3 regions of the Streptomyces sp. NPDC004752 genome follow, and region 1 is predicted to be linked to each of the others. Evidence: riboswitches for the same ligand, from Rfam matches in the RefSeq annotation. Region 1 holds a riboswitch; each other region holds the start of a gene.
The links. A riboswitch is a leader RNA that binds a small molecule or an ion and turns the genes downstream of it on or off. The one in region 1 is predicted to bind cobalamin.
Positions count from the first base shown of each region.

Region 2: linked by a shared signal. The riboswitch ahead of ACWEKM_RS14865 (ribonucleoside-diphosphate reductase subunit alpha) and the one ahead of metE (5-methyltetrahydropteroyltriglutamate--homocysteine S-methyltransferase) in region 1 are both predicted to bind cobalamin.
Region 3: linked by a shared signal. The riboswitch ahead of ACWEKM_RS24310 (cobalamin biosynthesis protein) and the one ahead of metE (5-methyltetrahydropteroyltriglutamate--homocysteine S-methyltransferase) in region 1 are both predicted to bind cobalamin.

Region 1 is NZ_JBSGBN010000006.1:14,635-19,401, reverse strand. Features, by position in the region: gene ACWEKM_RS04210 (nuclear transport factor 2 family protein) at 1-168, shown strand, start outside; gene ACWEKM_RS04205 (hypothetical protein) at 231-362, shown strand; gene ACWEKM_RS04200 (hypothetical protein) at 609-1,199, shown strand; gene ACWEKM_RS04195 (DUF6262 family protein) at 1,196-1,711, shown strand; cobalamin riboswitch at 2,003-2,229, shown strand; gene metE (5-methyltetrahydropteroyltriglutamate--homocysteine S-methyltransferase) at 2,385-4,703, shown strand.
Region 2 is NZ_JBSGBN010000029.1:43,201-47,967, forward strand. Features, by position in the region: gene ACWEKM_RS14860 (YbdD/YjiX family protein) at 1-125, shown strand, start outside; cobalamin riboswitch at 541-712, shown strand; gene ACWEKM_RS14865 (ribonucleoside-diphosphate reductase subunit alpha) at 836-3,253, shown strand; gene ACWEKM_RS14870 (ribonucleotide-diphosphate reductase subunit beta) at 3,244-4,266, shown strand; gene ACWEKM_RS14875 (hypothetical protein) at 4,179-4,421, opposite strand; gene ACWEKM_RS14880 (helix-turn-helix domain-containing protein) at 4,515-4,767, shown strand, end outside.
Region 3 is NZ_JBSGBN010000060.1:10,819-15,585, forward strand. Features, by position in the region: gene cobN (cobaltochelatase subunit CobN) at 1-961, opposite strand, end outside; gene ACWEKM_RS24305 (cobyric acid synthase) at 958-2,508, opposite strand; gene ACWEKM_RS24310 (cobalamin biosynthesis protein) at 2,529-3,470, opposite strand; cobalamin riboswitch at 3,572-3,711, opposite strand; gene ACWEKM_RS24315 (hypothetical protein) at 3,868-4,089, opposite strand; gene ACWEKM_RS24320 (anion permease) at 4,162-4,767, opposite strand, start outside.

The DNA.
Region 1 (4,767 bases):
GATGGCGACCACGCCGTGGTGATCGGCCACAACCGCTTCGAGGTCCTGGCCACCGGCAAGACCTTCACCAACCACTTCGCCCTCCACATCACCGCAGCCGAAGGCAAGATCGCCGGCTACCGCATGTACGAGGACAGCCACGCCATCAGCGAAGCCTTCACCATCTGACCTGACCACGTGGCACCACCATCCCGCGGCCGGAAGGCGGCCCTGACGCGGCCTGGCCGGTCGTGCTGGACGCGGTGCACCGACTATTTCCCGGCCTGCCCGTGGTCGGCTATGAGCACGGGCAGGATCTGGCGGTCGCCGTCCGCCACGGCTTCCAGCCGGTCGCTCCGCTGCGGATCTGGCTGCCGGGCTGAACCGGGCCCAGGGCCCCGATGGACACCACTGGCGGTGCCGTGGCAAACGTCCGTCCCAGCCCCACCCCCGGCCAGCGGAACCACCCGATCGAGGTGGGGCCAAAACAACTTGCTACAGGGGCGCGAAGCACCCTTCCGCACGCCCCCACCAGCCCCGAAGTGGAGCCAAAAGAACTTGCTCCGCTGTCCCAAAACAAGTGCTTACAGACAGCCGTCCGTGTCCGTCTCGGAGAGCTCCCCTCGCCAGTGACGCGGGCTGGCATTCCGCAAGTTCTGGTAGCCCGGGTTACCAGCATCGGCGAGAAACGCCGCCGCGAAGCGGTCGAGCGGGTCACCGCCATGCAGTTCGACCGGCACGGCACACGCATCTGGCGCCAGGCCAAAACCCTGCTCGACTCCGAACACGCCCGCCGCGCCATCGGTTCCGTCCAAGTCCCCTACGGCACCTGCACTGAGCCTTCCAACGTTGCGGCCGGCGGCCACGACTGCCCCGTGCGCTTCCGCTGCGTGGGCTGCGGACACTTCCGCACCGACGTCTCCTACCTCCCCGATCTTGAGGCATACCTGGCCGACCTGCTGCGCAACCGTGAGCGTCTTGCCGCCTTCGCCAACGCCGACCCCTGGGCCAAGGCCGAGGCCACACCATCGGACGACGAGATTGCCCGTGTCCGCCGCCTGATTCAGCGGGTGCGCCAGGACCTCGACGAGCTCACCGACGAGGACCGGGCCCAGATTCGCGAGGCAGTCGCACTGGTCCGCCGCAGCCGCGGCGTGTCCCTGGGGATGCCGCGCGTCCGCCAGCCCTTACCCGACCTTCGCCCGGAGAGAACCGGATGACCAGCATGACCGACGGGCGGCGGGCCGACTCGGCCCGCCGCCGCGAACGCGTTCTCAAAGCCCTCGATGTCCTGCTGCGAAGCGACCAGGACATCACGGTCTCCGGCCTGGCTCGCGTCGCACGAGTGGACCGCACCTACCTCTACCGGCACCGCGACCTCCTCGAACGCATCCACACCGCCGCAGCCGTCCCACCAGAAGAAGGGCGGATCGCGGCCGTCAGCCGGGCCTTGCTGCGGGCAGACCTGACCAACGCGCTGGAGCGGAACAGACGGCTGGCAGTCCGGGTCCGGCAGTTGGAGAAGCGTCTGTCCGAGAACCTCGGTGAAACCGCATGGCAGGAATCCGGCCTCGGTTCGTCCGCCGACATCGACCAGCTTCAACGTCGCATCACGTTGCTCGAACAAGACCTGGCCGACATAAGAGGCCAGCTCGATGAGCGGACCGAGGAACTCGACGCTGCGCGAGCGGCTAACCGGGAACTGACCCGGGCACTGAACCAGGCCCGCTGAGGCCAGCGCGGCGGCGTCCCGCTCGCCCCCGTCACCCTTAGTGATCGATGGCGCGCAGGGCGTTTGTGGCGTAGGGGATCCCGGTCTGCCGGGCTGCCTCGGTCCGGCAGCCGTACACGTGCACGGTGGCTCCGGCGCCTGGTGCTGTCGGGGTGGAAGGGTTTCGGCCAGGGTCGAGCCAGTCGATCTCGCGTAAGTCCGCATCGCCGTGGGCGAGCGATCCGGACGGCGATGCCGCCCCCTGATGCACGGGCGGATAGTTGTCGGTCGCTCGTGCGATCGGTCCTGTGTGTACGCTTGCCGTGCAGCTGGTTCGCCCCGTCCGCCAGGCGGGATGCGTCGTAAGAGGGAACCCGGTGGGAATCCGGGACTGCCCCGCAGCGGTGAGCGGGAACGACCGCCGTCATACGCACTGGGCCCGGAAGTGACGGGTCTGGGAAGCGACGGCCAGTAGGTGCCTCGTTGGAGAACGAGGTGTGCCCGTGAGTCCGAAGACCTGCCACTGCCCGCGCGCGGACCGCCGTGCGCGGAGATCCCGGTGACCTCGTGGGCGGGTCGGCGTACATATCAGGCGGGCACGCATGTCGTGGCTCGTCCGGTCTGTCATCCCTTCGCGCTCGCGTTCCCCAGTCTCCGGGGTCGCTCTCGTCCAGAGCTCGCGAAGGAGAGTTTCGTGACAGCCAAGTCCGCAGCCGCGGCAGTACGGGCCACCGTCCACGGTTACCCCCGCCAGGGACCGAACCGGGAACTGAAGAAGGCGATCGAGGGCTACTGGAAGGGCCGCGTCAGCGCCGATGCCCTCCGGGAAACGGCCGCCGGCATCCGCCGCGCCAACTGGCAGCAACTGGCAGCCGCCGGCGTCCACGAGGTCCCGACCGGTGACTTCTCGTACTACGACCACGTCCTCGACACCAGCGTCATGGTCGGCGCGATCCCCGCGCGGCACCGCGCCGACGTCGACGCCGACGCCCTCGACGGATACTTCGCCATGGCCCGCGGCACCCAGGACACCGCCCCGCTGGAGATGACGAAGTGGTTCGACACCAACTACCACTACCTCGTACCGGAGCTGGGCCCGGACACCGTGTTCGCGGCCGACTCGACACGGCAGGTCAATGAGCTGAAGGAAGCCCTGGAGCTGAGCCTTTCAGCCAGGCCCGTCCTCGTCGGGCCCGTCACCTACCTGCTGCTCGCCAAGCCCGCCCCCGGCGCGCCCGCCGACTTCGATCCGCTGACCCTCCTCGACCGGCTGCTCCCGGTCTACGCCGAGGTGCTCGCTGATCTGCGGGCGGCCGGCGCCGAGTGGGTCCAGCTCGACGAGCCCGCCCTAGTCCAGGACCGCACCCCGGCCGAACTGAACGCCGCCGCGCGGACCTACCGCGACCTCGGCGCACTCGCCGACCGCCCGAAACTGCTGGTCGCCTCCTACTTCGACCGGCTCGGCGAGGCACTCCCCGTGCTGGCCAAGACCCCCGTCGAGGGGCTCGCCCTCGACTTCACCGGACCGGCAGCCGCCAACCTGGACGCCCTGGCCGCCGTCGGCGGACTGCCCGGCAAGCGCCTGGTCGCCGGAGTCGTCAACGGCCGCAACATCTGGGTCAACGACCTGTCCGCGTCCCTCGCCACGCTCGGCACTCTGCTCGGCCTGGCCGACCGGGTCGACGTCGCCGCCTCCTGCTCCCTCCTCCACGTCCCGCTCGACACGGCCGCCGACCGGGACATCGAATCGCAGATCCTGCGCTGGCTGGCCTTCGCGAGGCAGAAGACAACCGAGATCGTCACCCTCGCCAGGGGCCTCGCCCAGGGCACCGACATCATCGCCGCCGAACTGGCCGCCAACCGCGCCGATCTGGCCTCCCGCGCCAGGTCACCGATCACCCACGACCCTGCCGTCCGAACACGCGCGGCAGCCGTCACCACGTTCGACGCCCGACGCTCCTATCCGTACCGACAACGCGCTGCCGCCCAACGCGCCCACCTGAAGCTGCCATTGCTGCCCACGACGACCATCGGTTCCTTCCCGCAGACCGGCGAACTGCGCACCGCCCGCGCCGACCTGCGCGCGGGCCGGATCGACACGGCCGGCTACGAGGAACGCATCAGGACCGAGATCCAGGAGGTGATCGCCTTCCAGGAGAAGACGGGCCTCGACGTCCTCGTGCACGGCGAGGCCGAACGCAACGACATGGTCCAGCACTTCGCCGAGCAGCTCACCGGCTACGTCGCCACCCAGCACGGCTGGGTCCAGTCCTACGGCACCCGCTACGTCCGCCCGCCCATCCTGGCCGGCGACATCTCCCGCCCCGAGCCGATGACCGTGCGGTGGACGATGTACGCCCAGTCCCTCACCGACCGCCCCGTCAAGGGCATGCTCACCGGCCCGGTCACCATGCTCGCCTGGTCCTTCGTCCGCGACGACCAGGCCCTGGGCGAGACCGCCCGCCAGGTGGCCCTCGCCCTGCGCGACGAGGTGAATGACCTGGAGACGGCCGGGACGTCGGTCATCCAGGTCGACGAGCCCGCGCTGCGCGAGACCCTGCCGCTGCGGACCGCCGACCGCCCGGACTACCTGGCCTGGGCCACAGAGGCGTTCCGCCTCACCACCTCCGGCGTGCGGCCAGACACCCAGATCCACACGCACATGTGCTACGCCGAGTTCGGCGACATCGTCCAGGCCATCGACGACCTCGACGCCGACGTCATCAGCCTGGAAGCGGCCCGCTCGCACATGCAGGTCGCCCGGGAGCTGGCGGCGCACGGCTATCCGCGTGAGGCCGGGCCCGGCGTGTACGACATTCACTCCCCGCGCGTGCCGAGCACGCAGGAGGCCGCCGACCTGCTGCGCACCGGCCTCAAGGCCATTCCCGCCGAACGCCTGTGGGTCAACCCCGACTGCGGCCTGAAGACCCGTGGTTGGCCCGAGGTCCGAGATTCCCTCGAGCACCTGGTCGCAGCCGCGCGGGAGGTACGCCGGGAGCTGTCCACAGACTGATCACGGCGTCGGACTGTTCTCCAACCGATCCGGGTAGCCCTTATTGCAATTAACATGCAACAGC
Region 2 (4,767 bases), on a different contig from region 1:
AACGCTATGTCGCGCAGCTGGCGGAGCGGCATCCGGAGGCGGCGCCGCCGTCCCGCCGGGAATTCGAGCGGATGCGCACGGACCGCCAGGAGTCGGACCCCCGCCAGGGCTTCCGCTGCTGCTGAGCACGCCGTTCGCGACCGGGACGACATCTTCGCCGAGGCCGACGACGCAGCCGACCACGCCTTCGCCCCGACCCGTCCGGCCACGGGGGCGCCGCGCGGCGGCCGGCTCCCGCAGACCTTCCGAGCCCCGGTCGGCGGCCCGTTCACCCGCTGGTTCCATCGCTGGTTCCATCGCTGGTTCCGTCGCTGGGCGCTGCTCGCGGGCCGGGTGGCCGGGATGGTGCAGCGGACGGTCGCCGTCGTCCTGAAGACCGCCCTGAAGGCCGCCCTGAAGGCCGCCCTGAAGGCCGTCAAGGCTCCGGCGGGCGTGGACGAGCGCCCCGAACGGGCGTGGGGCACCGCACCGGCAACCACGCATCCGCAACGTGCCGTCGGAGCCGACGAGCGACGGCGATCCGTTGACGTACTACACAACATCTGGGGGTGTCATGACGGCCCGACACTAGATGTATGCTCATGCTCGCTGTCGCCGCAGGGGAATCCGGTGTGAATCCGGAACTGTCCCGCAACGGTGTACTCATGCGCGTATGCCCACATACCCGCATGCAGGCTTCAGTCCGAGGACCTGCCGACGGCGCACCCGACCGTCCGGTCCGGGTGCCCTGACGTCCGGGCCTCGTGGAATGGGCCGGTGGGCGCGACGCCGTGTGCGCTCGTGTGCTGCCCCCTGCCCTCCGCAAGGCCCCGTGCCGAGCGAGGGAGAGCCCCACGTGACCATCGCGCCAGCCGACCCGGCTTCAGCCGACCCGGTTTCAGCCGCCCAGGCGACCGCGGTCCCGGTGGAGACCGACGGTCCCGGTGCCGCGCTGCTGCGGACCCTGACCGAGCTGACCGCCGACCTGCCCGACGCCGACCCCGGCCGGGTCGCCGCCGCCGCGCTGCGCGGCCGGTCCGCGCGGGCCGACGCCGATGTCGCCGCGGAGTTGCGGGAGCTGGCCACCGAGGCGGCCGCCGGCCTGATCTCGGAGGACCCCGCCTACTCGCGGCTGGCCGCCCGGCTGTTGACCCGCTCCATCCGCGCCGAGGCCGCCACACAGGGCGTCACCTCGTTCACCGGGTCGATCGCCGTGGGACACCGGGAAGGACTCATCGCCGACCGCACCGCCGCCTTCGTGGAGCTGCACGCCGAGCGGCTCGACGCACTGATCGACCCCGCGGCCGACGACCGCTTCGGCTACTTCGGACTGCGCACACTGCACAGCCGCTACCTGCTCCGGCACCCCCTGACCCGCAAGGTCGTCGAGACGCCCCAGCACTTCATGCTGCGGGTGGCCGCCGGCCTCGCCGATGGAGGCGCCGCCGGGGGAGATTCCGGGCACGCCGTGGACGAAGTCGCCGCGCTCTACCGGCTGATGAGCCGCCTCGAGTACCTGCCCTCCTCCCCCACGCTCTTCAACTCCGGCACCCGCCACCCGCAGATGTCGTCCTGCTATCTCCTCGACTCCCCCAAGGACGAGCTGGACTCCCTCTACGACCGCTACCACCAGGTGGCCCGCCTCTCCAAGCACGCCGGCGGCATCGGCATCGCCTACTCCCGCATCCGCTCCCGCGGTTCGCTGATCCGCGGTACCAACGGGCACTCCAACGGCATCGTCCCGTTCCTGAAGACCCTCGACGCCTCCGTGGCCGCCGTGAACCAGGGCGGCCGGCGCAAGGGCGCGGCGGCGGTCTATCTGGAGACCTGGCACTCGGACATCGAGGAGTTCCTGGAGCTGCGCGACAACACCGGCGAGGACGCCCGCCGTACGCACAACCTCAATCTCGCCCACTGGATCCCGGACGAGTTCATGCGGCGGGTCGACGCCGACGAGCGGTGGTCGCTGTTCTCCCCGTCGGACGTGCCCGGGCTGGTCGACCTGTGGGGCGAGGAGTTCGACGCCGCCTACCGCGGGGCGGAGGCGGCCGGGCTCGCGAGGAAGACCATCCCGGCCCGTGATCTCTACGGCCGCATGATGCGCACCCTCGCGCAGACCGGCAACGGCTGGATGACCTTCAAGGACGCGGCCAACCGCACCGCCAACCAGACGGCCGAGCCGGGCCATGTCGTCCACTCCTCCAACCTCTGCACGGAGATCCTGGAGGTCACCGACGACGGCGAGACCGCGGTCTGCAACCTGGGCTCGGTCAACCTCGGCGCGTTCGTGAGCGGCGGGGGCATCGACTGGGAGCGGCTGGACGAGACCGTCCGCACCGCCGTGACCTTCCTCGACCGGGTCGTCGACATCAACTTCTACCCGACCGAGCAGGCGGGTCGTTCCAACGCCAGATGGCGGCCGGTCGGCCTGGGCGTGATGGGCCTCCAGGACGTCTTCTTCAAGCTGCGCCTGCCCTTCGACTCGGCGCAGGCGAAACAGCTCTCCACCCGCATCGCCGAGCGCGTCATGCTCGCCGCCTACGAGGCATCCGCCGGCCTCGCCGAGCGGAGCAGCCCGCTGCCCGCCTGGGAGCAGACCCGTACGGCGCGGGGTGTCCTGCACCCCGACCACTACGGCGTCGAGTTCACCTGGCCGGAGCGCTGGGCGGCGCTGCGCGAGCGGATCGCGACGACCGGCCTGCGCAACAGCCTGCTGCTCGCCATCGCGCCCACCGCGACCATCGCGTCCATCGCCGGGGTCTACGAGTGCATCGAGCCCCAGGTCTCGAACCTGTTCAAGCGCGAGACCCTCTCCGGTGAGTTCCTCCAGGTCAACTCGTACCTGGTGCAGGACCTCAAGGAGCTGGGCGGGTGGGACGCCCGCACCCGCGAGTCGCTGCGCGACGCCAACGGCTCCGTACAGGACTTCGCGTGGCTCCCGGCAGAGGTGCGCGCCCTGTACCGCACGGCGTGGGAGATCCCGCAGCGCGGCCTGATCGACATGGCCGCGGCCCGCACGCCCTATCTGGACCAGTCCCAGTCCCTGAACCTGTTCATGGAGACGCCGACCATCGGCAAGCTCTCCTCGATGTACGCCTACGCCTGGAAGCAGGGTCTGAAGACCACGTACTACCTGCGGTCCCGCCCGGCGACCCGGATCGCCCGCGCGGCCCGGGCGCAGCCCCGGGCCACCGTCCCCGTGCAGGCCGTCCCGGACCCCGAAGCGATCGCCTGCTCCCTGGAAAACCCCGAGTCCTGCGAGGCATGCCAGTGATCTCCCACCGTTCCCAGAACCTTCTCGACCCCGGCTTCGAGCTGACCCTGCGCCCCATGCGCTACCCCGACTTCTACGAGCGCTACCGGGACGCCATCAAGAACACCTGGACCGTGGAGGAGGTCGACCTGCACTCCGACGTCGCCGACCTCGCCAAGCTCACCCCCGCCGAGCAGCACCTCATCGGCCGGCTGGTCGCCTTCTTCGCCACGGGCGACTCGATCGTCGCGAACAATCTGGTGCTGACGCTGTACAAGCACATCAACTCCCCCGAGGCGCGGCTGTACTTGAGCCGTCAGCTGTTCGAGGAGGCCGTGCACGTCCAGTTCTATCTGACGCTGCTGGACACCTATCTGCCCGACCCGAAGGACCGTGCGGCGGCCTTCGCCGCGGTCGAGAACATCCCGTCCATCCGGGAGAAGGCCGAGTTCTGCTTCCGGTGGATGGACTCGGTCGAGCGCCTGGACCGCCTGGAGTCGACGGCCGACCGCCGGCGTTTCCTGCTCAATCTGATCTGCTTCGCCGCGTGCATCGAGGGCCTGTTCTTCTACGGCGCCTTCGCGTACGTCTACTGGTTCCGCAGCCGGGGCCTGCTGCACGGCCTGGCCACGGGCACCAACTGGGTGTTCCGCGACGAGACCATGCACATGTCCTTCGCCTTCGACGTGGTCGACACGGTCCGCAAGGAGGAGCCGGACCTCTTCGACGACCGGCTCCGGCAGCAGGTCACCGACATGCTCCGGGAGGCCGTCGAGGCGGAGCTGCAGTTCGCGCGCGACCTGTGCGGTGACGGCCTGCCGGGCATGAACACCGACTCGATGCGGCAGTACCTGGAGTGCGTCGCCGACCAGCGTCTGACCCGGCTCGGCTTCGCCCCGGTGTACGACTCCGAGAACCCCTTCTCCTTCATGGAGCTGCAAGGGGTTCAGGAGCTGACCAACTTCTTCGAGCGGCGCCCGTCGGCGTACCAGGTGGCGGTGGAGGGCACCGTCGACCTGGACGAGGACTTCTGATCCCGCTCCTCGTCCGCCGCCTCCCCGGCCTCCCTGAGCTGTCGGTCGACGCGCCGGTCGCGCACGATACCGAACACCGACGGGAGGACCAGGAGGACGAGGATCCCGAGGACCGCGAGCATGCCGATCATGCCTTCGATCTGGTTCGTGTTCATGGAATCCACTGTCGCGCCTGACACCCCGCACCGGCAGTGGCAGGACTGCCGCACACCCTCGAATTACTGCCAGCGGCGAGGCACACTGGCAGCATGCTGAAGAACGTGGCGGCCGTCCTGCTGGACGGCGTACACCCCTTTGAGCTGGGCGTCGTCTGCGAGGTGTTCGGCCTCGACCGCGGCGACGAGGGACTGCCGAGGTACGACTTCGCCGTGGTCTCGGCGGAGGGCCCGGCGCTGCGCACCCATGTCGGCGGGCTGACCGTCTCGACGCCGTACGGGCTGGACCGGCTGGCCGAGGCCGACCTGATCGCGGTACCGGCCGGCGAGGAGTTCGTCACCCGCG
Region 3 (4,767 bases), on a different contig from region 1:
GCGCGTGCCGTACGGCGATTCCGGCGACCCGACCGGCCCGCTCGGGGTCGGCGACGTACACGGGCACGTCGTCCGGTCCCCGCTCCTTGAAGGAGAACGGCACGGTGATCAGCCGTCCGTCGAACTCCGGGATGGCGACCTGCATCGCCGCGTCCATGGGGGACAGGGCGGCGTCGGACGCGTCCCAGGCGCTGTGCGAGGAGGTGAGGCAGAGCCCTTGCAGCACCGGGATGCCGAGATCGGCGAGCGCCCCGACGTCCCAGGCTTCCTCGTCACCGCCCGCCGACGCCTGCGAGGCGTGGGTGCCGCCCGCGGCGAGCACGGTCGCCACCAGCGCGTCGGCCCGGCCGAGAATCGAGTACAGCCCGGCGTCCGCGCCGCGCAGCGAACCGCAGTACACGGGAAGGGCGTTGGCGCCGCGCGCCTCGATCGCGTCGCACAGGGTGTCCACGAAGGCGGTGTTGCCGCTCAGCTCGTGGGCCCGGTAGAAGAGCACGCCGACGGTCGGGCGGCCCGCGACGGGGACCCGCTCGCCGTGGACGCCGTACTCCGGCATCTTCCGCGGCCCGTCGAAGCCCTCACCGGTCAGCAGCACGGTGTCGGACAGGAACCGGGCGAGTTCGGTGAGATTGGCGGGTCCGCCCTCCACCAGATAGCGCAGCGCCTCGGCGACGACACCCGCGGGCACGGACGACTCGGCCATCAACTCGGCGTCCGGGACGGCCTCGCCGCCGAGCAGCACGGTCGGCACCCCGGACGCCTTCAGCACGGCCAGCCCGTCCTCCCAGGCCCGCTTGCCGCCCAGCAGCCGTACGACGGCGAGGCCGGCCCGCCGCAGCAGCGCCGGAAGCTCCTCGGCGACATCGATCCGGGTCGGGTTGCCGATCAGGTAGGGCGCGCCGGAGGCACGCGCCGCCAGCAGATCGGTGTCGGCGGTCGACAACAACAACACTGTGCTCATGCGGGCGCTCCCGGTGGAATGAAGGGCAGTCCTCGTGGCGCGCCCGACTCGATGAGCCGCCACAGCGCGTCCGTGTCCGCGTGCTGTTCGATCAGGTCGCCGAGCCGGTCGAGCCGCCGCTCGCGCAGCGCGGCGAAGGACGTGTCACCGGCCGGTACGAAGCGGCGGTCCGCGGCGGCCGCCACCTCGCGCAGAAAGGCCCGCCGGAAGCCGTCCGACTCCAGCGCGCCGTGCCAGTGCGTGCCCCAGGTCCGGCCGACCCGGCAGCCGTCCAGGAAGGGCTCGCCGCCGATGACGTCGGCGACGCCGTGATGGATCTCGTAGCCCTCGACGTGCTCGCCGAGCGCTGTGCCAAAGGGCCGGGCGAGGGTCTTCTCGGGGGCGAACCGCACCCGCACCGGCAGCAGGCCGAGCCCTGGCACCTGCCCGGCGCGCGACTCGACCTCGTCCTCGATGTGCTCGCCGAGGATCTGGAAGCCGCCGCAGATGCCGAGGACCGGGCGGCCCTCGCGGGCCCGGCGGGTGAGCGTCCGGGCCAGCCCGCGCTCCCGCAGCCACTGAAGGGCCCGGACGGTGCCCCGGGTCCCGGGGACGACGACGAGGTCCGCGTCGGCCAGTTCCTCCGGCCGGTCCACGAACCGCACCACCACGCCCGGTTCGGCGGCCAGCGCGTCCACGTCGGTGAAGTTGGACATGAGCGGCACGGCGCACACGGCGACCCGCAGCACGTCCGCGCCGACGGGTTCGGCGACCGCCGACTCCCGCACCGCGCCGGGCGGCGAGCCCCGCCCCCCGGCTCTCGACTCCGCTCGGGCGGCGGGGACCCCCATCCCGTCCTCCTCGTCGATGCCGAGTCCGTGCCGGAACGGCAGGACGCCGTAGGTGTGCCGTCCGGTCAGGGCGTGCAGCATGTCGAGGCCCGGCGCCAACAGGCCCGCGTCCCCGCGGAACTTGTTGACGAGGAACCCGGCGACCTGTTCCTGGTCCTCGCGCGACAGCAGCGCCACGGTCCCGAAGAACGACGCGAAGACGCCCCCGCGGTCGATGTCACCGACCACCAGCACGGGCAGCCGCGCGCCCCGCGCGATGCCCATGTTCACGATGTCGGTGCGCCGCAGGTTGATCTCCGCCGGGCTCCCGGCCCCCTCGCAGATCACCGCGTCGTACGTGGACCGCAGCGTGGCGAGACAGTCGAGGACGGTCCCCAGCAGCCGCTGCTGCCGCCCACCGTGGTAGCCGCGCGCGCTCAGCTCGCCCACGGGCCTGCCCAGCAGCACGACCTGGCTGCTCTGTTCCCCGCCCGGCTTGAGCAGTACGGGGTTCATCAGCGCGGTCGGCTCGATCCGGCACGCCTGGGCCTGCATGGCCTGGGCCCGCCCGATCTCGGCGCCCTCCCGGGTGACGAACGAGTTCAGGGACATGTTCTGCGCCTTGAACGGCGCGACCTTGACCCCCTGCCGCACCAGCCACCGGCAGATCCCGGCGGTGACGACGCTCTTTCCGGCGTCGGAGGTGGTACCGGCGACGAGGAGACCACCACCGTTCATGACCGGAGTCCCTTCGCGGCTCATGACCGGTGTCCCTGCGCGGCCAGGCGCGCGGCGGCCACGACGCCGAGCGCGAGCAGCCCGACCCGGCGGGAGAGCCGTACGGCGCGTTCGATGTCCGGGGTGGTGACGGCACGGCCGCCGCCGTTGAGCACGGCCCGGTGCTCGACGCGCCCCCCGTACGAGAGGGTCCCGCCCATCCGCACGCCCAGCGCCCCGGCGAAAGACGCCTCGACGGGACCGGCGTTGGGGCTCGGATGCCGGCGGGCGTCGGCCCGCCACGCCCGTACGGCGCCCCGCGCGTCGGGCCCGCAGACGGCGGCGAGGGCGGCGGTGAGCCGCGCCCCCGGCCAGCCGGCGACGTCGTCGAGCCGTGCCGCGGCCCAGCCGAACCGGCGGTGGCGCGGCGAGCGGTGCCCGACCATCGCGTCGAGGGTGTTCACGGCCCGGAACCCGACGAGCCCGGGCACTCCGCCCAACGCCCCCCACACCAGGGCCCCGACGACCGCGTCGGAGGTGTTCTCGGCCACGGACTCCACGACCGCCCGGGCGATCCCGTCGGCGTCCAGGGCCTGCGGGTCCCGCCCGCACAGATGCGGCAGCCGCGCCCTGGCCGCCGTGACGTCCCCCGCCTGGAGGGCCCGCCCGACGGCCCGGGCCTCCCGGGCGAGCGAAGTCCCGCCCACTACCACCCAGGTGACGGCCCCGGTGAGCGCCACCGAGGCGGCGGGGGAGGCGCGTACGGCCCGCTGGGCCACGGCCCCGAGGGCCGCGGCGCCACCGACGCACACGGCGGTGTGCACGACTCCCCACCCGCGGTGGTCCCGCCACAGTGCCCGCTCCGCCGCGTCGGCCGCACGCCCGAACGCGGCGACCGGATGCCCGCGACGCGGATCGCCGACGAGCAGGTCACTGAGGAGGCCGAGGGCGGCGCCGTACGCGAAGACGCGATCGGCACGCACCGGCTCAGCCGGCCGTGGGGTCGGGAAGCGACCTGGTGCTGTATCTCAATCCGCAGCCGAGCATGGCGATATGTCCTCACTCAGGGTGTCCACGCCCTGGTTCGACGAGACCGGCGGTGAGAGTTCCTGGCTCCCGGGGAGTTCTACCCCGGTGACAGTGGCGGGACCGCGCCGGATTCGCACCGGCTTCCTCTCGTGCCGCCGTACATGGCTCCGGCAGTCCACCATGGCCCCGGAAGGGCCGTCAACTGCCGTTGACCTGCGAGGGGAGAGTGTGCCGAGGCTCATATCGGCACGGCCGCACGCAGCGCCCCGAAGGGGCGCGGGGAACTGCGCGACCAGCCACGACGGTGCCGCAGACGACCGACGGCACAGCGCGGCACATCCAGCGGAGCGCTTAGGCGGCGATCAGATGGATGCCGTAGCCCACCGCGGCGGCGCACGCCGCGAAGCACGCGCAGGCGGCGGTCAGCGCGAGGCCCCCGGAACCGCCCCGCGCCGCGGCCCGTTCGCGGTGCGACAGTCCGGCCACGCCGAGGGTGAAGAGGGTCACCAGCGCCACGGTGACCGTGAGACTGACGCCGAGGACGGAGCCGAGGGCCGCCCAGTCGATCTTCATGGTGATGCTTCCTTGGGTACCGGAGGGAGGGGAGCGGACCAGGAGGGGAGTGGACGAGGAGGGAGTGGACGGTCAGACGGCGGCGGTCGGCGGGGCGGCCTGGTCTGCGGCGGCGGTGGCGGCGGCCGGGGCTGCAGACACCGGCGGGGGCGAAGACGCGGAGGCCGACTGGGGCGAGGACGCGGAGACCGGCGGGGGCGGGATCGTGGCCGTCAGGTCGGCGGCCGGGGAGCCTGACCCCGGGGGCGGCGCGGCGGCGGGCGCCGCGGTCGGCTCACCGGTGTCGTTGACATTGCTGTGGTCGACGACCTCGCGCCGGGAGACCTTCCAGATCGCGGCGCCCGCGCCGACCAGGAAGACGCCCACGCACCCGGTGCCCCAGTCGCCCAGCTCCGTGACGGTCTCCGCGAGCGCGCCTGCCAGCGCGGCGGCCGGCAGCGTCAGCGCCCAGGCGACGAACATCCGGGTCGCCGTGGACCAGCGGACCACGCCGCCCCTGCGGCCCAGGCCCGCGCCCATCACGGAACCGGAGACGACATGCGTGGTGGAGAGGGAGAAGCCGAGGTGCGAGGAGGCCAGGATGGCGGTCGCGGCGCTGGTCTGCGCGGCGAAGCCCTGCTGCGGCCCGAGGTCGGTCAGGCCCTTGCCCATGGTGCGGATGATCCGCCAGCCGCCGAG